Regions from separate parts of the Paenibacillus sp. A14 genome, predicted to be linked through region 2. Evidence: riboswitches for the same ligand, from Rfam matches in the RefSeq annotation. Region 2 holds a riboswitch; each other region holds the start of a gene.
What was found. A riboswitch is a leader RNA that binds a small molecule or an ion and turns the genes downstream of it on or off. The one in region 2 is predicted to bind cyclic di-AMP.
Positions count from the first base shown of each region.

Region 1: linked by a shared signal. The riboswitch ahead of V4U88_RS23025 (3D domain-containing protein) and the one ahead of V4U88_RS17605 (potassium transporter TrkG) in region 2 are both predicted to bind cyclic di-AMP.
Region 3: linked by a shared signal. The riboswitch ahead of V4U88_RS18865 (hypothetical protein) and the one ahead of V4U88_RS17605 (potassium transporter TrkG) in region 2 are both predicted to bind cyclic di-AMP.

Region 1 is NZ_JBAGJD010000012.1:94,677-102,468, forward strand. Features, by position in the region: gene rnmV (ribonuclease M5) at 1-230, opposite strand, end outside; gene V4U88_RS23025 (3D domain-containing protein) at 382-1,518, opposite strand; cyclic di-AMP (ydaO/yuaA leader) riboswitch at 1,777-1,984, opposite strand; gene V4U88_RS23030 (TatD family hydrolase) at 2,178-2,969, opposite strand; gene V4U88_RS23035 (HD domain-containing protein) at 2,982-4,271, opposite strand; gene V4U88_RS23040 (AbrB/MazE/SpoVT family DNA-binding domain-containing protein) at 4,599-4,853, shown strand; gene rsmI (16S rRNA (cytidine(1402)-2'-O)-methyltransferase) at 4,995-5,882, opposite strand; gene V4U88_RS23050 (tRNA1(Val) (adenine(37)-N6)-methyltransferase) at 5,879-6,637, opposite strand; gene V4U88_RS23055 (initiation-control protein YabA) at 6,718-7,086, opposite strand; gene V4U88_RS23060 (PSP1 domain-containing protein) at 7,138-7,792, opposite strand, start outside.
Region 2 is NZ_JBAGJD010000006.1:209,753-217,544, forward strand. Features, by position in the region: gene V4U88_RS17575 (TerC family protein) at 1-116, opposite strand, end outside; gene V4U88_RS17580 (hypothetical protein) at 319-1,050, opposite strand; gene V4U88_RS17585 (fluoroquinolone export ABC transporter permease subunit) at 1,037-1,756, opposite strand; gene V4U88_RS17590 (ABC transporter ATP-binding protein) at 1,753-2,607, opposite strand; gene V4U88_RS17595 (TetR/AcrR family transcriptional regulator) at 2,604-3,236, opposite strand; gene V4U88_RS17600 (cation:proton antiporter) at 3,404-4,648, shown strand; cyclic di-AMP (ydaO/yuaA leader) riboswitch at 4,720-4,868, shown strand; gene V4U88_RS17605 (potassium transporter TrkG) at 4,994-5,419, shown strand; gene V4U88_RS17610 (tandem-95 repeat protein) at 5,428-7,792, opposite strand, start outside.
Region 3 is NZ_JBAGJD010000007.1:139,800-147,591, forward strand. Features, by position in the region: gene kdpB (potassium-transporting ATPase subunit KdpB) at 1-1,923, opposite strand, end outside; gene kdpA (potassium-transporting ATPase subunit KdpA) at 1,947-3,626, opposite strand; gene kdpF (K(+)-transporting ATPase subunit F) at 3,682-3,759, opposite strand; gene V4U88_RS18865 (hypothetical protein) at 3,887-4,291, opposite strand; cyclic di-AMP (ydaO/yuaA leader) riboswitch at 4,407-4,570, opposite strand; cyclic di-AMP (ydaO/yuaA leader) riboswitch at 5,079-5,250, shown strand; gene V4U88_RS18870 (hypothetical protein) at 5,398-5,889, shown strand; gene V4U88_RS18875 (hypothetical protein) at 5,904-6,341, shown strand; gene V4U88_RS18880 (OsmC family protein) at 6,479-6,898, opposite strand; gene V4U88_RS18885 (ABC transporter ATP-binding protein) at 6,921-7,792, opposite strand, start outside.

The DNA.
Region 1 (7,792 bases), on a different contig from region 2:
GCATGCTTGCAGCCGGGTACCCGCTTCGCCACGATTTTGCGGATCCGCTCCCCCGCATGATCCGGGTCGGTGAAAATAATGACCCCCCGGCGTTCCATAGCCAACTCAATTTTGCGTAGGGTCGCCTCATTAATGGCCGACCCTCCCGTCTCAATCGTGTCGGCCTCCACCGCCCGCTTGACGGCGACCGTATCGTCCCGGCCCTCGACCACAATGACCTCCTTGATCATCCCCGCACTTACCTCTTTCGTTTTGGTTTAAAGACCGCTGATAGCTTCCATCATCACAATAACAAAAAGAAGAGGATTTCTCCTCTTCTTATCCGCGTCTTATTCATCATCCTAATATTATCCCATTCCCAAGGCAAAGTAAACGCTCCGGTCAGTTCAATTCCGGTTTGGTCGGTCCGATGACGTAAACGGTCCGGCCTTTTTTGCGTCCAAAATTCTTCGCCGATTTCAAGGAATCGTAATACACATCCATTTTGTGGCCTTTGATGGCTCCGCCGGTATCCTCAGCCTTGCGGAAACCGACCCCTTCGATATAAACCCACCATCCCAAAGGAACGACATCCTTGTCGACCGCGATCGTTCTTCCCTCCGCTACCCGGGTACCGGAAGCCGTGCGCGTGCCGATGCCGTCCTCCTCGGCGGAGTAGGCCGTAAGAGTCACGTTTTTGAGCACTTTTTTATATTTAAAAGAGACGCCGCCTTTCGTCGTAAGGCCGCTGATATTAACCGCGTTGGCGCTGCGGGAAATGCTGGCGGATGCGACTGCTGTCGGTTTCTTCGTGCCCACGGCAACGACTTTCGGCGAAGCTGCCTTTTTGACCTCTTTGCCGAGCCAGTGTTTGGACACGAACTTTCCGTCTTCATACACTTTTTCGATGTTATGGACTACAACGCCTTCGCTCCCGGGGAACATCACCTTTGTCGTTCCTTTGAGCAGATTCTTGTCGGAGGTTTTCACCACGGTGAAAGGAACGTTTTGCGTAGTCTGTATTTTATGTCTGGTAACGCGGACGACCTTGATGTTCAAGTTCGCCGAGACTTTGCTGTCCAAGGCCGGTGTAACTTTATCTTCCTGCCCCAAAGTGACGCCAAGTTCCTCGATTGCTTTCCGGACACTATCCTGTGTCGTGAAATGGGTCTTTGTCGTTCCATCCACGCTTACCTTGACCGGCACGGCGCGATGGATGACAATCCGGTCCCCGTCTTGAATCGAACTGGCCAGGGAATGAGATACGTTATCCTCCGGCTTCAAAACGATGGACTGCTCTTCCAGCACTTGATTGACCAGCGATTTCCGGGTTTCGATCTGCTGACTCTGCCCGTCAACAACCAAGTATACTTTTTTGTTGCTTTGGCTGTAAAACCAAATCAGGATGATGAGAACTACCGCGATGGACAAAATTCCGACGACCGAAATCTGACGTAGATGTTCTTGTTTCCACCGCATTGCGTAAGACATGCTGGATGAGCGCGATTCATGGGATTCCTCATTGCGGAAAATGCCCATTTCTTCCGTCCTCCTTCATAGTCCCGCCGTCTAGGTCGAATCGTGTTACATATGACGTGACTACATTTCATTTTTACGAAATGCCTAATGAAAGCCGCATTCCGCATCCCGTTCCAGTCTACCCGGCATCAAGTCACCTCCTGTTTAACACAGTATGATGACCCTATTACGTTTATTCAAAACAAAAGAAGCCTTAGAAAGAGTAAGAGGCTCTCTTTCGTGGCTTCCGAATGTCTGGGTGTAATAGGATGCACGAGTTTGCCCTCTCTTAGTACGCTTACGAGGTTAGCTGTCGGGTTAGGACGCAGAGAGCCGCCCTTTCTCCGTCATTCGCTCACGGCGCAATGACCTTGAATTCACCCCAAAGACCCGATAAAGAAATCAATTACAGTCCGGATGGATATCCCTTCGGCACTGTAGTCGGTTCCCCCGTTCTCCATGTTCGGAGACTCAGCGAGACTGGTTCATGGAACCATATAACGGAATCGTCAACGGCATGTTAACGACCCCAAATCGATTACTGAAAAGATTCTATCCTGTTTCGATGCATGTTGTAAAGGACGAATCAACAACGTTTATTTTAATAATTGGTTAAAAAAATGTAATATACTCACTGGAGTTGGTTAAAAAGCATTAATCTTTCCGAAATGCTCTTTTTTTCATCGGTTTTTCTCCCGATTACTCGGGATACCAAATCGTTCCAGCGCATTTTGGGTCGTAATAACGGCAATTTCCTCCACCGAGATCCCCTTTAACTCGGCAGCGGCCTCGGCGACCAATCGGACGTGACCCGTCTCGTTTCTTTTTCCACGAAATGGATGTGGAGTAAGATATGGGGAATCTGTCTCGATCAGCAATCGGTCCAAAGGCGTCTTCGCCAACACCTCTTTGGGCTGCTTTGCATTTTTAAACGTAATCGGTCCGCCAAACGACAAATGAAATCCCAAATCCAGACACATTTTGGCAATTTCCCAGCTGCCCGAATAGGAATGCATGACCCCGCCGATCTCGTTCGCCCGCTCCTCGCGCAGAATCCGAACAACGTCTTCGTGGGCATCCCGGTTATGTATGGAAATCGGCATTCCCAGCTCTCTGGCCAGCCGGATTTGCTTGCGGAATACCTCGTGCTGAACCTCTTTCGGAGACGTATCCCAATAGTAATCCAGGCCGATTTCCCCGATAGCGACAACCTTTTCATGTTTGCATAATTCTGCAATCCAGTCGAGATCCTCTTCTTTCATCGTAATGGCGTCCTGCGGATGCCAGCCTACCGCCGCATAAATGAAGTCATAGGTCTCCGCCAGCTTCATCGTCGTCGGAATCGTATCGCGGTTAAAACCGATGTTGATCATCCGCGTCACGCCTTGCGCCAAAGCGCGTTCAATCGCTTCATGACGATCTTCGTCAAATTGGGGCGCATCCATATGCGTATGTGTATCAAATAGTTCCATGGGTTGTCCCTCCTACGTTCCCTGTTCAAAATATTCCGCGATATGCCGCGGCAGCCGGTCCATAACCGGTCTCAATTTATTCTCCGGGTAGTACAAATGATACTTGCCCCGGTGCAGACCGCTAATGGAACGCACAATATCCGATACCTCGGAAATTTCCTTCAGTTGGTCCTGCCGGTCCAATAACAGGATCTGTTTATCGCGAAATTCGCCGTTCGGACGAAACACATCATAAGGCAGATCGGTCGGAAAATCAATTTCCAGGTCATATTCCGGATGAAGCCCGACTCTTCCGAAGGCAGCGCGAATTTCGTCAATCGTTTCCAGGTCCAGCGACTCCACTTCTACATATTTATACAATTTACGGTTCAAAAAACGGGCGCACAAATCGCTCAACAACTCGTCCGATTCGTTCCTCCACTGCATAAAGGCGGTTTGTACCAAAGCTTCGTCAAGCAGCAGGTATTCCTGTACGGTCAAATCCCGTTTGAACAGACCCGGCAGCGGCTCCGGTAGAAACCGGAACTCGTGTCCCCCCGCATGCAGCTCCTTGGCCCGCCGAAAAATTTGCCGTAGAATAATCTCCGAACTGCGCGTCACCGGATGGAAATAAATCTGCCAATACATTTGATACCTGGACATCAAATAGTCTTCCACCGCATGCATTCCCGATTCCTTGACGACAATCCGGCCCTGGAAAGGGCGCAGCATCCGTAATATCCGGTCCATATCGATCGTTCCGTAGTTAACGCCGGTAAAGTAGGCGTCCCTTAACAAATAATCCATGCGATCCGCATCGAGCGGGCTGGAAACCAGGTTTACCACGATGGGATGCTCATAATCTTTGCGGATGACCGCGGCAACCTTCTCGGGGAAATCCTCGGCATGTCTCCGCAGCACCTCGCCTACTTCAGTATCTCCGAGCAGGATTTTACAGGTCCAGTCTTCATGATGCATCTGAAACGCCTGCTCAATGGAATGGGAGAACGGACCATGCCCCAGGTCATGCAGCAGCGCCGCACATAAAGCGACCAATTTTTCCTCCTGCGGCCAATCCGGATAATGGGCGCGCTCAAACTGCGATATAATGCGACGTGTAATCTCGTAAACGCCCAAGGAGTGGGAGAAACGGCTATGCTCGGCTCCGTGGAAGGTTAAATAGGAGGTTCCCAATTGGCGGATCCGCCGCAGCCTTTGAAATTCCGCCGTGTTAATTAGCGACCAAATCATTTCGTCCTGAACGTGAATATAATTATGAACAGGATCCTTAAAAACTTTTTCTTCCCGAAGCTGAAGGTGCATGGCATAAAGTCCCCTTTCTTAATTTCAAAAAATATTTTTTGATAAATAAAGAAGGATTGTGACTGATGTCGTAGGTTTATGTCGAATTTTGTCGTAATAAGTCAATATAGTAACTTCCAAGATGTCGAATCTATAAATTGCGGGCTAAAACGCCGAAAATCCCATTGCATCATGACCTCAAAAAGCTTAGAATTAGAAATTATACTGAACTCTACCATAAATAGGTTGACTGATCTGGCAATGGTTGGTATTATAATTATCATAAAAGATAGAAGTTTGTCGAATAATGACACTTTTAAATTATAGCGAGAGGGGCAATCATCGGTTATGATGAAATCAACAGGTATCGTAAGAAAAGTAGACGAATTGGGACGGGTCGTAATTCCTATCGAATTGCGCCGCACGCTCGGTATTGGTGAGAAGGACGCCCTCGAGATTTATGTCGACGGCGAGCGCATTATGCTAAAGAAATACGAGCCCGCTTGTATTTTCTGCGGCAATGCTGAGAACGTCACTTACTTCAAAGGCAAAATTGTTTGCCAGGAATGTTTGACCGAACTTCCTACCCCTGTGACAAATTAAGAAATATAGTATATAATAGGTTTATTAAAAACTGTTAATTCTAACCTTTTTCATATCTCCTTGGCGCCTTCAGGCTTGAACCCGGCCTGTAAGGCCCCTTTTTTTGTACGCTTTTTTTATCGTGATCCAAAGGGAGCCCCATTATATTAACAATTTATAGACGTCGCGTTTGGTCATTCCCCGGTCGGAGGCCGCTTTTTTCATCGCTTCTTTTCGGGAGAGATTTTGCTCTTCCTCATAGTGGCGCACATGCGCCTCGATCGATAATTCTTGCCACCAAGCGTCCTTTCTCTCTTTGATCTTGACGGGATCCGCACCTTCCACCACCAGGCAGTATTCCCCCAGCGGCGGATGTTCCGTCAGCCACGCTAAGCAATCGCTCACACGGCCCCGTGCCATCTCTTCGTATCTTTTCGTCAGCTCACGAGCCAACACGATCCGACGGTCCCCCCAGGCCTCCAGAATAGCCTCCAGCGTCTTGATCACCCGATGGGGAGATTCATACAACAACAATGTGCTCGCCTCGTCCTCCAGCGAACGGAGCAGAACGTCGCGCTCTTTGGAATCCCGTGGCAGAAAACCGATAAATTGAAACCGTTCGGTAGAGAGGCCGGATACGATCAGCGCCGACAAAGCCGCGTTGGCCCCCGGGATCGGAATCACCGAAATTCCGGCTTCTACCGCCAGTTTCACCAAATCGCTGCCCGGATCGGAAATGGCCGGTAATCCGGCGTCGCTAACCAGGGCCAAATTTTTTCCTTCTATTATAAACCGAATTAGTTCCGGCCCGCTCGCCGCCTTGTTATGCTCGTGGTAGCTGAGCAGCTTGCCCGGCGAAATTTCGAAATGCGTCAACAGTTTGCGGGTTTGCCGCGTGTCCTCCGCCGCAATAATGTCCGCTTCCCGCAGCGTTCTGACGGCCCGGTAGGTCATATCCTCCAGATTGCCAATCGGCGTAGCCACCAGGTATAACTTACCGTATGGGGTACCCTGCGCTTCCGCAAAACTTTTCTGTATCGTTAGACTCATGCTTCTCCCTCTTTTGGTCCGTAATAGATATCCATGATTTCCCGACAGTAGCTGCCGGACTCGTCGTAAACAATCAACGGCGGCTGGATCCGAACATCCGGCTTGCCATCGCGCAATGCCTCAATCAGCACCATGTTGGCTTCCGCCCCGATTCGGGGATGAACAAAGCGAACGATTTTCGGCTCGAGCCGGTATTGGCGCAGTAAGGTCATCATTTCCCCAAGACGCTGGGGTTTATGTACCATGAAGAATTTGCCGCCGGGTCGAAGCAGCCGCATGGCCGCAGCTATGACCTCCTCCAGCGTGCAGTGGATTTCGTGCCGGGCGATGGCTTGGTGCGGATTGATCTTCAAATCTCCCCCCGTCAGCGGCATATATGGCGGGTTAACGGTAATGGCATCGTAAACCGGACGGTCCTTCTCCTTAGGGAGCTCCCGTAGATCCCCTTCGCGTATTCTGATCCGCTCCGTAAGCCCGTTCATCTCCACGCTCCGCCGGGCCATATCCGCAAGCCGCGGCTGGATTTCAATGCCGTCGATCTTTGCCCGACTGCGGGTCGACAGCAGCAGCGGAATAACGCCGTTGCCGGTACACATATCCAGCACGTGCCCGCGGCCCGGAATTTGGGCAAACCGGGCCAACAGCACGGCATCCATCGAAAAGCTGAACACCTCGTCGCTTTGAATAATCCCCAGCTCGTGAGTCAGCAGGTCGTCGATACGCTCTTTTTCATAGAGTACAGGTTGCTTCTTCAAATTGATCTTCCATTCTGTAAAAAGTAATCGAAATTTCTTAAATCTTTAAAAAAAACCGTAGGAAGCATCCCTACGGTTCGTTATTTATTCAAAAAAGACAAGCAGAACAGGCAGTCGCCTTCCGTGCGCAAATGTCCGTAATTGACATTGCAGATGTGGAACCCTTCGTGATAAAGACGCGCCAGATTGTCGTACCCTTCACCGACGATATCGATGCTTTCGCCGCCCTCCGGCATCGGTGCCGGAGAAGCCGGGGAATCGGTGGGCGGATTGCCTTCCGCCCCCTCCCCTTTCAGAATTTTGCGCATCTTCTCGTTCTCCAGGCGAAGCTGCTGATTCTCTTCCAGCAGCCTCTTGACCTCCAGCATCAGCGTGCTAAATTGGCCGTGAACCTTACCCATTTGTTTTTCCAGCGCCTGCATATGATTAAATATATCCTTATTCTCCAAGTTCCCACCCCAGAGTCCATTCTCTAAAGTCTTTCTTGAATGTATTGTCTTCTATTTCACGACGACATCGTCGAGCGGGAGCTCCTTGACTTTGCCGATTTCAAACAGCTGTACATGAACCGTCCGGGCCCCCGCGTTCAAGCCGACCACTTTACCGTCACCCAGCGAAGTGACGACCAATTTCCCGACCGAAGGGAGCTCTTCTCGCACGCTTTCATAATTATCATGCTCAAATTTCAAACAGCACATCAATCGGCCGCAAAGCCCCGATATCTTGGTCGGATTCAAGGACAAGCTTTGATCCTTGGCCATCTTGATCGACACCGGCTCAAAGTCGCCGAGCCAGGAAGAGCAGCATAATACCCGCCCGCAGGGCCCGATACCGCCAAGCATCTTGGCCTCGTCGCGAACACCGATCTGCCGCAGCTCGATCCGGGTCCGAAAAATGCTGGCCAGATCCTTAACCAATTCACGGAAATCGACCCGGCCCTCCGCCGTAAAATAAAAAATAATTTTATTGCGGTCAAACGTAAATTCCACATCGACCAACTTCATTTTTAAATCATGGTCTTTGATTTTATTTAAACATGTAGCAAAGGCATTCTTTGCCGCAAACTTGTTCTCCTCAACAACACGGGCGTCGGACTCATCGGCGATCCGGATGACCTTCTTCAGCGGAAGCACGACATCATTCTCTCCGACCTGC
Region 2 (7,792 bases):
GCCGATAAGTGTTTTGCGATAACGGCCAATACGAGCGCGTTATCCGCCGACAACAAACCTTCCAGCCCAATCAGAATAAGCAAAGCCCATACATATTGCAGCCAAAATGTGTCCAATCAGCAGTGCTCCTTTCGTTTGCTCTCTCCCGGCGTCGGATACGTCTTAATCGTCATTTATTATTTGATATTGCTGTCCGCTTTATCACACAAAATTGAAAAGGTCCCTGGGACTCCAGGGACCGGAAGGATCGGCTATTCATTCCGTGCCTTACGTTGGATCGTTTAAAAGTCTGCATGAAAATCATCTACTTATGAGAACTTATGAGGCTTTGTTTTTAAATACAGAAAACATAAAGTATAGACATATAACATGTAGCAACAACCCGCTTAATAAGAAAACATAAGCTAGGGATGGGGCGTTTTCTTTGGTCAGTTGCAGAACCTTGGCCGGCCAGTAGCTAGGCAGCCAGGCTCCTAATACCTGCCAGTAACCCGGAACGAAGTACGCCACCACCGGCCCTGCTACTAATATCCCTCCCAGTTTGGATAGGGCCAACCCCTCCACCTTATTCGCGGAAAAAGTGGCAAGGAATAACGCGAGCAGCGGCGATTCCAGGGCCAACAACAGCAATGTAATCAAGGTGAGCGTGTTCCAATCAATCGCCTGCAAAGCGGAAAAAGACAAATAAAGCGCGGATAAAGCAACGCATAGCACAAATGGAAGTAACATTCTATACAGCAAATAACCTTTTCGCATCAAAGGAGTAACTGCATAATAAACAATCATGTTTTCGTCGCGTTCGTCAAGCATAAGCAGGCCCGTAAGCATACCTGTCAACATAGGGATAGTACTAGCCAGGAATAATGCGGCAAAGCCACGGTAATGTTCGACTTGGAATGCATAATTCACTTCGACCCAATGGATGGCTGGAGGAGAACCGTATCTTGATAAAATCAGGAGCACCAACGGTCCGAACAGGGCTGCCATCAACACGGGATCTTGCCACGCGTGTCGAAAATCCTTAATTAGAAGAGTTTTATATATTCCCACGGACGCCACCTCCTTTGCCCGCTTCCCTCAGTATAAAACAGGAAAATGAGCGGTGAGCCCAGAAATAAACCGCAACATTCCAAACCGTTAAAATTGTTAGGGAATACAACATATTTCCAGGTGATCCGTTATGGTCAAATTGAAGCAACCGCAGCGTTCCTTCAGTGGGAAGCCCCAAAAACAGGTTTGAATGCCAGAGATCAAAAAAGCCGAGCAACGGAAGGACAACCGGCATCGCATAGACCTGTGTCATTAAAATGAAGCTATTCACGGTTCTATAGCGTGCGGCTACGCCAATCGATAGTAAGGTCATAAAAGTTGAGGTTAGAACAACCCCCGCAGAAAAAGCGAATGAAGAACTCGGGAGGCTGCCGCTCGACAAATGGATGATCCATCCCGCGGTAAGAGACAATACCGTCAACGACGTCGCCTTCGACAGCAAATAGTCCCGCACGTAAACCGGAGTTACGAACAGTGGATCGTGGATGCCCTGGTCTTTTTCCAGCAAAACTATACCGCCTGCAAGAATAAGTCCCAAGGCTGCGGGATCACTGAAGGTAAGTACCGTGGCCGTAATTTCCCGATAATTTTCGGGAACGAAACGAAGCAGAATCCAATAGCAGAAACAAACGAACAAATAAACCCCGTAAAAACCGTGACGCCATTGGAAACGCAGATCAAACAAGAATAAGGATACGCCTTTCATACAAGCTGCCTCCCTGTAACCTCGATGAATATTTGTTCGAGGGTTGCCTCTTGCGAATGAATGGTTTCGGGCGGAGATTTCCGGATGAGCCGAAGAAACTGATCATTATCCCCGAGTCGATCTATAGGGAAAACCGCTTCCACGATTTTCCCCTCCTCTCGGTACTCCACACGAACCGCCTTTTTTCCCTTGCGTAGTTTCAATTCTCTGGGCGAATCGATCAATTTGATTTCCCCGTCGACGATAAAGGCCACCCGATCGCAGAGTTCCTCTGCCGCCTGCATGTGGTGCGTGGTGATAAGGACGGTCTTGCCGGCCGCCCTTTTAGCCATGATCAAATCCTTCATCCGTTTGGCGTTTACAGGGTCCAACCCGGAGGTCGGTTCATCCAGAAAGAGAATGTCCGGATCGTGCAGTATCGCTCGGCAGAAGTTTAATCTCATCTTCATGCCCTTTGAAAGCTGGGAAACCTTCATGTTTGCGGCAGCCGCAAGATCGACCTGTTCCAGCAATTTCATGGGTTCCTCGGTCTTTCCCTTATAAAGTGACCGAAACAAATTTAAATTTTCAAGCACCGAAAATTTGTTGTAAAAGTTCGGGAATTCAAAGGCAACCCCTATTCGCTCGTAGTACTCGGGGCCGATATCGCGAATTTCATGGCCCATTACTTTTGCACTTCCCTGATATCCCTTCAGCAAGCCAATAAGCAGCTTTTGTGTCGTACTTTTACCGGCGCCCGACGGGCCCAAGAAACCAAAAATCTCCCCGCTTGGAATGACAAAGTCAAGACCGCGTAGCGTTCGCTCCTTCCCGTTTGGATACGTAAACTGAAGTCCGCTTACTTCGATCATGACTTTCCGTCTCCTTTCGGCTGCTTAGACACGGCGAGCATGCCGGCCGACAATAAATCGACCAACAGTTCGATCGTTGCCGTAAATTGCGCCTCTCCAATCTCATTCTTGTGCAGTGCCAGAAGCGCCAAGGCTCGGACCATGCCTACGATGGACTCCGGTGCAGTCTCAGGTAAAATGCCGGCTTTCTTCCATGCCTGGATCACAGGTAGAAGTGCATCCTGATCCTGGGTAAAGTTTCGTTCGAGCATGTGCTGGGGCAGTTTCCTGAGTAATAGGTCCATTTCTCCCCGATCCATCATTTGTCTGAGCAACGGGCTTTCATCCATCAATCTTAAGGAATATAACAGAAAGCGCTGAATACTTGCCCTGGTGCATACATCATTAGGAGGGAACAATTCCAGAACGGCCTTGCGGATACGCTGCTCCTCCTCCTGAAGCAGTTCATAATATAGTTCCTCTTTCGATCCGAAAAACATGTAGAACGAACCTTGAGCGATACCCGCGGCCCTCGTTAATTCTTCAACGCTCGTTTTTCGGAGCCCTGCTTTCTCAAATAGATGGCGTGCCTCCGTCAACAGCTTTTGCCGGATCCATTCGCGTTCCTGATCGGTAAATTTTTTGGGCATCTAAAATCGCACATCCTCTACATTACATTCGTCATTGTGTATCTGTGAATATTTTTATTTTATATTCATAAAATAACGCTTCTAGTCCAAAATGTCAATGGATTGGACCTCCTGCATCTTTTGGGTACAATATTATGGAGATTCTATTTTTGAAGAGGGGTGCCGCTATGCATCACTTTAACGAGGTTTTCGTTCAACTCTTGATTTTACTGGCCATTTCGATGGGGGTAATCGCATTCGCCAAAAAAATGAATCAACCTTACTCCATAGCGTTAGTTATAGTAGGCTTACTTCTCGGTTTGATACATATACCAGTCCTGGATCAAGCCGAATCGTTCATTACCCAATCTAATGTGTTTCAGGCGATTATCATCTCCCTGTTCCTTCCTATCCTGCTGGGCGACGCCACATTAAAACTCCCTTTCTCGCATCTGCGGGAACAGAGCAAACCGGTCATTGCCCTTGCGTTCGGAGGCACTCTGCTTTCCTTTCTCCTAATCGCCTTTGCCATGTATGGTTTGACGGGGCTGCCGATCGTTGTCGCCTTCACATTCGCGGCGCTCATGAGCGCTACGGATCCGATCAGCGTCATCTCCATCTTCAAGTCTTTGGGAGTACCCAAGAAAGTTGTCACCATTATTGAAGGAGAATCACTTTTTAATGACGGAATTGCCGTCGTATTATTCCAGATTTCCTCCATATATTTGCTCACCTATATGGAAATGGGCTGGGGAGGGGTTGGCAGCGGTGTCTTGCTTTTTCTGAAGTTCAGCCTAGGCGGTATCGCGGTTGGCGGCATTTTGGGATATCTTTTTTCCCAGCTCATTCGCTTTTACGATGATTATCCGTTGGAGATCGCCTTTTCCATGCTCCTCTTTTTTGGAAGTTTCTTTATTGCCGAGCATTTTCATGTGTCCGGCGTGATCGCCGTTGTCGTAGGCGGGCTGATCTTCGGCAGTTACGGGGCGCGCATTGGCATGTCCGAAACAACAAAGACGAATATCAACTCGTTTTGGGACGTGATTACGTTAGTGGCCAATTCACTGATTTTCCTCATGATCGGACTTGAAATCAAGCATATTGATTTTACGGACAAGTGGGCCTTAATCGGCGCGGCCATTCTTATTGTTCTAGTGGGCAGAACGTTGGCCGTTTATACAAGTCTCTACTCTCTGAAAACCTTCCCCTCTTCCTGGAAGTTAATTCTAAATTGGGGTGGATTAAAAGGCAGCTTGTCGATTGCCCTCGCACTGAGCCTGCCCCCGAGCTTCGAAGGACGCGACGAAATCCTGGTGCTGACCTTCAGTGTTGTGATGTTCTCACTACTTGCGCAAGGGCTGAGTATTAAGCCTTTGGTAAAAAGACTGGGGTTAGCTAAAGGACCGATAGAAACAGGCATGGATAAGAATTAAGAGCGACTTTAAATCGAACCTTCATATCTACTTTTAGAGCTATTTAACATAAGATTAATTACGATAATTTCATAAACTTATCGCTTAATCCCCTTAGGGGAGCGGGGGAACCACGGCCATTGGCCGTTTCAAGGGGTGAATTCTTTCTGGGAAAGGAAGAACGGGAACTCTCAATCCCGAATCCGACAGCTAACCTCGTCAGCGTCTTGGGAGAGAACATGTTTGTAACTTAGTCTAGTCCATGCTTCGAAAAACCGAGCCTGGTGGCAGAATGTCTCTGCCTCCGGGCTTTTCTAATGCTTGATAAAAATTTTTTATTTATCCCAACAGAACGGAGTGGATCCGGTGAACAAGCAACTGGAGAATGTGAGTGATAATCCACAGCATTCCGCTTTTTTAAAAGCAGAGTCCCTTATAAACAGGCTAAAAAAGAACACGACGCCTCCCCAACTCATTATGATCGTTTTTTTCATTTTAATTTGGATGGGCACGGCCTTGCTGACGCTTCCCCATTCTTCCTCCACTGGGAAATCCGTCGGACTCCTGAATGCTTTATTTACAGCCACCTCGGCGATATGTGTGAACGGCCTAATCGTGGTGGATACCGGTAGTGTCTATTCGCTTTTTGGGCAAATCGTCATTATGGTCTTGATTCAGATTGGCGGGCGGTGCGTTTTTTCTATAGTATCCCTTCCCTGGGTATTCGTCTATCTTACAAAAGAAAGCCAACCGGTATTTGGTATACCGGTTGGCTTTTGTTTAGCTTCTTAACTGGCTATTTACTGCTCATCTCCGGCAGCGATCTCCACGCTGCCGTTCTTATGCACTCGCAGGTTCCGGGAGGCCGATTCGATATCGGGCGCCGCCCAGCTCGCTGGATGGACATCGGACCAACTGGACTCGCCGATCGCCCGGCGATCCAGCAGCGGGCGATCGAACAGCCGGTTCAGTACAACGATGGCTTCCGCGCGTGACATCGTCTGGTTCGGACGGAATGAACCATCCTCGTATCCGAGCATGTATCCCGCCTCACGTACCGCGTTAATGGCGCCGGCCGCCCAATGGCCTTGGGTATCGGTAAACGCTTCACTTGTATTGGTAAGCTCAAGTCCTTGCAGTCTGGACGCAATGACCGCCATTTCCGCGCGGGTCACTCCAGCCTCCGGGCGGAACCGCCCGCTCAGATCGCCGGAAAGAATGCCCGCACCGGTCAGTTGGAGAACCGCTTTCGCGGCCCAATGCGACGCCGCCAGATCGGAGTACGGATTTACACCGGCGCCTTCGCTGAATTCTGTTTGAATGGCGATCAACCTGGCCATCTCGGCGCGCGTAACGGATTCGGCAGGGTGGAATTTCCCGTCCGGATAACCGGAGATATACCGTAAATAGGTTTTGTAGTCCGCTTCCGTAGAAATAATCGTGAATGTGCTGAATTTCCGGACGTCGATTTCAATGCCGATCGGATGCCCTGTTTCATCGTAAACCGGCTGTCCGAACTCGAGCTCTTTCTCTCCGTCGCTGTGTTCGATGAACACCGCCAAACCGTTTAAGAAGTTCTTGCGATCCTGGGCATCCTCAGGAAGATCAATGCCCGTCAACGGAAACATGACTTTCGTAGCCCGATTTGTGTAATTCGTTTCGATCGTCATCGGTTGACCGACGGCACGCGCGTTCCGGCCCATGGCGTACTCCCGAAACTCCTGTGCCGACTCTACCCGATCTTGAACCGTCTCGGTTTCGGACGGTTTACGAATCGGGACGACCCGGAAATAAAGGTCTTTTCCATCATCGTTCAGTTGGCCTAACGAATCTATAGGCAAACTGATCTTGGCACCGCCCGCCTCGATGGCGAGCCCCAAATTCCCCTCTTTAAGCTTCAAAAGAGCTTCCTTGGAAATACTGACATTGACTTCATCGGCAGGCTGGCCGGGGATGTCGTCGACGACGATTCTTGCCATGCCGGCGCCGGTGGCTGCGGCTTTCGCCACGATTTCGTCAGCCTTTGATTTTCCGAATGTCACCGAGTCTACGGCAACCCCGTTCTTCAGGGTACGGGTAATTTCGACCCGCGCAACATTCTCTTCTCTCTCCCCTGCCATTACCTTGGCCTGACGGATTGCCGGGGAGGGACTTGTCGGAGTAAGTGCGCCCGGGGGATTGGAATTTGAGTTCGAATCTGAATCCGAGGACGGATTCGAACCGGAACCTGAATCTGGCCTTGGTCCCGGCGTCGGAACCGGATCCGGTTTCGTATCAGGAATCGGCTCCGGGTTGTTTGGCATGGCCGCTCGCGTAATATCCAAGTCATATATTTTAATAGCTCCGCCTGGGGCCGTGACAATGAGGGTCACCGGATTGCTCCCGATGGCCAGGGACAAGCTTCTTGAAGTTCCTGTCATTCCGTTAATCGTCACGGTTGCCGCCGGATCTTCCGTTTGAGCCGAAACAGTGACGGAGCTTGTGCCACCGGGAACTTCGGCGAAATAAGACGTAACGCCGGGTTCGAACAAAGGGGTCAAGGTTGCGGAACCGATCGACAAATCCACCAACTCGCCGGATACGACCTGGACCGTCCGGGTGGTTTCCGGGGCGGCATTTCCACTATTATCCTCTACATTGTATCGGAGAATATAAGGTCCGATTTCGCCGGAGTAAACATCCCCCGTTACGGTAACCCGCTCCGTCAAATCACCGTCGACTTCGTCTTCGGCGGAATAGCCGGGTTCTACATATGGCTCACCCTTCAACAGATACATTAACGGTTCGCCGGCCAATGTAATAAACGGCTGATCTTCATCCAATATATAAAAACTGGCTTCCGCCGTATGCGTTCTCGGGTCGTCATTGTCACCGGTTCGACCGTTATCGGTTACCGTATAATTGAATTTGGCCAGGCCGGTGAACTGCTCCGACGGCCTGAACTCGACGCGGCCGTTGGCCAGTTCGACCGTCCCTCCTTCCACCGCTTGAACGTCGGTAATCGTCAAGGACTGCCACAGCGCTTCATCGGGAGGGCCGACCTCATCGTTAGCCGTAAGTTCGTTAAAGGAGAAATTGACTTGCTCGGTCCCTTTCTTGACCTTGCCTAATCGGTCATCTTTCGCCACTGGCGCGTCATTGACTTCGGTCACATGGACGACCGCT
Region 3 (7,792 bases), on a different contig from region 2:
CATCGGCCGGTAGGCGACACCCTTCATCGCCAGCGGAATCAACAGCGGGATAATAATAGCGTTAAAAATGAGCGCCGATAGTACGGCCGAAAGCGGCGAGCCGAGCTTCATAATGTTCAAGGCTTCCATCTCCGGAATGGCCAGCATGAACATCGCCGGAATGATCGCAAAATATTTGGCAATGTCGTTGGCGATACTGAACGTGGTCAAAGCGCCGCGCGTCATCAGCAACTGCTTGCCGATCGCCACCACCTCGATAATTTTCGACGGGTCGGAATCGAGATCGACCATATTGGCCGCTTCCTTAGCCGCGGTCGTCCCGCTGTTCATCGCCAGCCCGACGTCAGCCTGCGCCAACGCCGGCGCGTCGTTCGTGCCATCGCCGGTCATCGCGACCAGCTTGCCTTCGGCCTGCTCCCGGCGGATCACGGCGATCTTATCCTCCGGCTTGCTCTCGGCGATAAAATCGTCGACGCCCGCTTCCCTGGCGATGGTTGCCGCCGTCAGCGGATTGTCGCCGGTGCACATAATCGTTTTGATGCCCATGGCGCGCAGTTGATCAAACCGTTCGCGCATACCGGGCTTCACCGTATCCTTCAAATATATGACGCCAAAGACTTGTTTATCGACCGCCACGGCCAACGGCGTTCCGCCTTCCGACGCGATACGATTGGCCTGTTTCTCCAACTCGTCCGGAATCCCCCCGCCTTGGGCGGCCACCCATTTGCGGATGGCGTCTACCGCTCCTTTGCGAACCTTACGTCCGTCCTTCAGATCGATGCCGCTCATTCGAGTTTCCGCTTTGAATTCAACAAAGCTGCCATCCTCGCCGAGCGCCCTGTCATAGGTCTTTTCGTTCTTCTTCATCCATTCCAGTACGGAGCGGCCTTCCGGGGTTTCGTCCTGTACAGAAGATACCGCCGCCCAAGCGGCCGCCACATCCAGGCTAGCGCCTCCGACCGGTACGATGTCGCTGGCCATCCGGTTCCCAAAGGTAATCGTTCCGGTTTTATCCAAGATCATCGTATTAATATCGCCCGCGGCCTCGACGGCTTTACCGGACATCGCCAGCACGTTGAACTGCGTCACCCGGTCCATGCCCGCGATGCCGATGGCCGACAGCAGACCCCCGATCGTCGTCGGGATCAAACAGACCAGCAGTGCAATGAGTACCGGGATTTCCAATTGAATATTCACATAAGAAGCGATCGGCCCGAGCGTCACCACAACGATCAGAAAAATAATCGTCAAACTGATCAACAGCGTACTAAGCGCGATTTCGTTCGGCGTCTTCTGGCGTTTCGCACCTTCGACAAGCGCAATCATCCGGTCGATGAACGTATCACCGGGATCGCTGGTAATTCTCACCTTGATGCGGTCGCTAATGACGCGCGTCCCGCCGGTGACCGAATTGAAATCGCCGCCGGCTTCCTTGATCACCGGCGCCGATTCGCCGGTGATCGCCGACTCGTCGACGGAGGCGAGCCCTTCGATCACTTCCCCGTCGCCGGGAATCATCTCCCCTTGGGAAACGATGACGATGTCCCCCTTGCGCAGCTCCGTTGAAGGCACGGTTTTAACGCCTTGGCCAACCACTTTATTCGCGGTGATCTCTTGTTTCGTCCGCTTCAACGTATCAGCTTGAGCCTTGCCTCTCCCCTCCGCCAGTGCTTCCGCGAAATTGGCGAACAGTACCGTAAACAACAGAATCACAAATACGGTGAGGTTGAAGCCGATGCGGTCCTCCGCATGGAAGTAACCGGGAAATACCGTCATTAACAGTACGATGATCGTGCCAACCTCAACGACGAACATCACGGGATTTTTCATCATGACGGCCGGATTCAACTTGACGACGCTCGCCTTCAGGGCTTGCGCAACAAGCGGACCGGAGAACATGCTTTTCTTACGTTTTTCGTTCATGGCCATTTCTCCCCATTTCTTACTTAACGAATCGTCAGATGCTCAGCGATTGGCCCCAGGACAATCACCGGCAGGAAAGTCAGCGCGCCGATCAAAATGACGGTGCCGATCAGAAGACCGGTAAACAGGGCGTTGTCCGTTCGGAACGTGCCGATCGTCTCCGGCACCCATTGCTTACGCGTCAACGATCCGGCGACGGCGAGCATCGCGATCATCGAGATATACCGCCCGAAAAACATCACCAGGCCGGTCGTTATATTCCAGAATGGCGTATTGTCCGCCAATCCCTCAAAGCCGGAGCCGTTGTTTGCGGCTGACGAGGTGTATTCGTACAGCACCTGCGTGATTCCGTGAAAGCCGGCATTTGTAATCGCGCCCTTACCGAGATCGGTCAGGAAGGCAAGCGCCGCCGGCGCCAGAATAATGAACGGGTGCGCCAATATCGCAATCGCGATGAGCTTCATCTCCCGCGGCTCGATCTTGCGGCCCAGGAATTCCGGCGTACGGCCGACCATCAGTCCGCAGATGAACACGGCCAGTATCGCGTACATCAGCATATTGATCAGCCCGACGCCTTTGCCGCCGAATACGACATTCAGCATCATCTCCGCTAATGGCACCAGACCGCCGAGCGGGGTCAGCGTATCGTGCATGTTGTTGACCGAACCAGTCGTCGCCGCCGTCGTCACGGTGGTAAACAGGGCGGATTGGGCTATGCCGAAACGCACCTCTTTCCCCTCCATACTGCCCTGCGAAGCGTCGATGCCCAGCGCATTCAGCGCCGGATTTCCGCTTGTTTCCGCCGTATAGGCGATCGTAAGGAACACAAGGAACAGAACCATCATTGCCGAGAAAATAACCCAGCCCTGCTTGCGGCTCTTCGCAAATCTGCCGTACATGAATGGCAGCGCCGCGGACAAGCACCACATCGACAGAATCTCGATTACATTGGTCAACGGGTTCGGATTCTCAAACGGGTGCGACGAGTTGGCGCCGAAAAAGCCGCCGCCGTTGGTGCCCAGATGTTTGATCGACTCCAGTGAAGCGACAGGCCCGATCGCAATTTGCTGCGCAGCTCCTTCCAGTGTCGTTACCGCCAGTGTCGGATGGAGCGTCTGCGGAACCTGCAGCGCGACCAGCACCAAAGTGACGATCAACGCCAACGGGAAGAAAACCCGCGTATGCGCCTTGACGAAATCCTCAAAGAAGTTGCCCAGCGTCTTGCCTTTGCTAGTAATGCCCCGGACAAACGCGACCGCGACCGAAAGGCCCGTAGCCGCCGACGTGAACATCATCATCATGATGACGGCCATTTGCGAGAAATATGTCAACCCCGTCTCGCCGCTGTAATGCTGCAGGTTTGTGTTCGTGATAAAGCTGATAACCGTGTTTAGCACCAGCGTAGGTTCCATATTCCCGATATCGTTCGGATTAAGCGGCAAGCCGCTCTGTATCCGCAACAGGAAATAACTTACCGCGACGAGCACGAAGTTGGTCGCGACGAAGCTGATCGCGTACCGCTTCCAGCTCATGCCCGGGCGGCGCTTCAGCCCGATGACCGCAAAAATGGGCTTCTCGGCCCACCCGAATATTTTATCCGTGCGATTGGGTTCGTTAGAAAAAACATAAAACAAATAATTTCCAAGCGGTTTGGCAATCAGCAGCAAAATGCCGATCACAATTCCGATTTGCAATATATCCATTTGACCGTTCCTCCCTGGTATTGCCGCTATAAAAAAGATAAAGATCAAACACTCGTTAAAACTTTTCCGGATGAAGTAAGGCATAGATCAAATAGATCAGCAATACGAGCGTAAACATCAACACGATCGTCATTCGTGTTCGCCTCCCGAGTCCGCTACCGTTTTCCCGCACCAAACGACAAATCCGATCACAAGCGCGAAGGCTGCGGCTAACGTTAGTCCCATCCAAATATCCAGCATTACGACACTCCTCCAAATAATTAATCAGTCAGATCGCTGAGTAGAAACCCGACTTCCCCGTTTTTTGTGTATACCACAAAGGAAGCACCGAGTTTTTTATAAATCGCCTCGGGATGCCACATGGTCGTCACGACAGTTATCGCCTTGCAGGAAAACCGGGCAACAAACTGCAAATACTGACAGCTTAGCGGTAGACTGGACTCAAAAATGAAAACTCGCCCGATCGGAAATACAGGTATCTCACCCGCCTTATTACGGGTAGTACTTACACGCAAAACCTCATTCACTCCGATTTCCCTCAGCAGCTTTTCTTCCCTTTTGTTATTGGTTAAGGCTGCTACCGGAATTTTTTGGTACATAAGCAACCGAATGAAGTTTCTCCCCGCTTTATTCGAAGCGGCCACTAAAATACGGTTTTTCTCCATGCGCTCCTCCTCCGAATCAAGGAAAAAGGCAACAAAAAGAAGCCTTGGAAAAGAGGAACCTTTTCCGCGGCTTCTCGCTCATGACGCCTTCGTCCTGATCGGCCCGCGACAAAATGTTGCCTCTCCATACGCTTACGAGGTTAGCTGTCGGATTCGGGCGTGAGAGTCGCCCTACACCAGGCATTTAAGAGTGCCGAGTGATTCACCCCATGAAACCGAGCGCGGTTTCGTTGGTTCCCCCGTTCCTTGAGTCTTCCAAGGATTCAGCGTTTTAAAAAAATATTGTAAGTCACAGTTTTCCGAGACTGTGGCAGAAAAAACGATGAATAACCGATTGATTCATCCTCTCCCTCAATAGCACACGATCCTTTATCTACGGGTTAGCTGACATTTACAGGCGGTGAGAGACGCCCGTCTTCGCTGATCGAGTCGTGAACGAACGATTTCGTTCCCGGTTCCGATCGGCTTGCTCCCACACAAGCTTCGGTCCGTTGACTCCCCGTTTTGGATCGGCAGCTCCATTAGAATCGAATAGCAATTCAATTCATGGACCGTATCTTACTCCTTGACAAAATGATTGTAAAACGCTGTAGCATGTGTATCCACTGAAATAAGGAGTTCTAGGATAAAGGCAGCGTTATCAAAATGGAAACTCTTTTCTTTCCTCGCAAATACTCATGTTTACAAGACTTTTCATCATTTTTACGGTTTTTTTACACCCGTGGGCGGTTTATTTACCCCTTTTTTATACGGACCTGAATTATAGTTAGAACCGTGAATTCTTCGACTTGTATGAACGCTGAATTCCCGTTATGGCGGGAAGCGGGGGAACCATCGGACCGCAAATTCGGTCCAACTTGGGGTGAATCCGAAATGAGACGTTATCGGTCTCGTAAGGTAGGGCGACTCTCACCGCCCGAATCCGACAGCTAACCTCGTAAGCGCAGCAGAGAGAACCTTGATTTCCGTGCTTTTGCGTCGGGGCATTTTGCCCGTCCGCGCAAACCGCTGCAGGGGTTTATTCTCTGTCGGCGGTTTTTTTGTTGTAAACATGCGGACAAACGGGCTTTTAAACATTTTAACCCTATGGGAGGATGAGGATCGACATGAGGACTTATTATTGGGGATCGCATCGGAATCTTCTGGACCCGGTTAGCTTGCGTTACCTGTATTTTGGAGCGTTCTGGTATGAAGAACACGGGCAAAGATTTATCGTAGGTTATGGTTTCGGCGACAGCAAAATCGGGATATTCCGCCAGTTCGGCGCACCGGCATCCTGTCAAGAATGCACGGATATAGAGGTTTTGCACGAGATCTACCGGGAATTCAGGAAACAACAGCAGGAACAGGATTGGTCGGCGCGCTTACGCCTTCCGCTTCTGGCAGCTTTTCGAAAACCTTGGCTCCGGATACCTCCGGGCTGGTATGTGCTGAAATTGCAAGCGTCGTTTCCCGCTCATTTAACCTTTGTTCACAAAACAAAATACGCCGTATGGCTGGAGCATTCTGCCGTTTGCGAAAATGAAACGGAAATCCGAAGCTATATTCACAAGGCTGAAAACATGCATCATGTCGATTTTAATTGGATGAACGGTTGAGGAGGGTTACGGAGATGAATAACAATAGACTAACGCGAATTGAGCTGTTCGCCTTTAGTGGACCTCCATCTTTTGTTATTGCCGCCCGGAGCTCCCAAGAATGCTGGTATTGCATCCTAAAACTTTCCTGCGGAGACTGCAGCGGTTTCGGCGCTTGTCCTGTCTCTACGGACGGCAAATGGTTCGACTTGATTAAATGGGGGGATTTTTTGCGGTCCATCCGAAACCAATCGGTAGAAGAAGCCTTGGAAATTGTTCATTCCAAAGGCTCGGAATGGCTCCCGGGACAACTGGCATTGGTCCGATCCGCCTTGCTGGACACCGCTCTGTCCAGGCAGTCCCGCCTCAAAGCAGCGGCCGGAGCCGAATATAAGAGAAGCCTCTTCAGCAACCGCCCGTGGAACGCAGCACAGTTGATTCATGAATCTATAGCGTATTTTTCGATATTATAAGAGTAAACCAGAATCGCTTTCACTCCAACCATCATATATGACTCCGATACTCTCATCAGTAGACAAAAAGATACCCACAGTCCCGGCACTTTTTTTCTAAGTGTCCAGACTATGAGTATCCTCCATTTCCGTCGTTCTTATTTAAACACTTCCACGCCATTCAGAATGAGTCTGTGTGTAATGGTCGCATTTAACGAGTCCGATACGGAACAATATTTCGAAGTCCCGAGTTCAATGGCCTTCCAAATCCGGTAATCGGGAATATCGCCGTCTACCTTAAAGATCAGCTCGATCGAGGCAAATCCTTTGGGCGGCTCTTCCTTGCGGACTCCGTTCGTTACAATCTCAATCTTTTCAATAGAAGACAGGAAGTTCTCCAGAATCATCGTTACATCAATGCCAATACACCCCGCCAAGCTTGCCAATAATACCTCCACGGGCGAAGCGCCGTTGCCCTCTCCTCCCCATTGCGGAGTTGCGTCCATATTCACTTTGTAGCCGGAAGGACCCTCTGCTTGAAAAAACTTTTTCCCTTGCCAAGTTGTCGTTACTTGCATGTTGTTAACCTACCTTCTTTTTCTATTTATGATATAAATGACAAGCTGTATAACGATTTTCGGATACTTTTTGCCACTCTGGCTGAACGCTGCCGCACTCTGGCATAGCGTGAGGACAACGGGTATGAAAAACGCAGCCTGAAGGCGGTTTGCGCGGACTCGGCACCTCTCCGGACAGAACAATCCGCTCCCTTCGCTTGTCCATATCCGGCTCGGGAATAGCCGAAATCAGCGCCTTTGTATAGGGATGAAGCGGATTCGTGAACAGCTCTTCCGAGGGGCCCATCTCCATCATTTTGCCCAGATACATAACCCCGACCTGATCGCTAATGTACCGGACAACCGACAAGTCATGGGAAATGAACAGATAGGTAAGCGACAGGCGGCTCTGCAGATCCTCCAGCAAGGTCAGAACCTGAGCTTGAATCGATACATCCAGCGCCGACACCGGTTCATCGAAAACGATAAATTTAGGCTCAAGAATCAGCGCCCGAGCGATCCCCACTCTCTGCCGCTGACCGCCCGACAGTTCGTGCGGATATCTCGAGGCATGTTTTGCCGTCAGCCCTACCACCTCGAGAATATCGTCCACCTTTTTCACGAGCTCTTCCGGCGGTAATTTAAAATGGGTACGCAACGGCTCCTCCAAAATACGACGAACGGTCCATTTCGGATCAAGGGAGCCGAACGGGTCCTGAAATACCATTTGCATATCGGTCTTGAGCTTTCTCATCGACTCCGCACCGAGCTGCGTAATATCCGTTCCGTCGAACAGGATGCTTCCGGAAGTAGGCTCTATTAATCTAAGCACGGTTTTGCCCAAGGTGGTTTTTCCCGAACCCGACTCCCCTACGATGGCGAACGTTTCGCCTTTCTCAATCGCAAAGGATACGC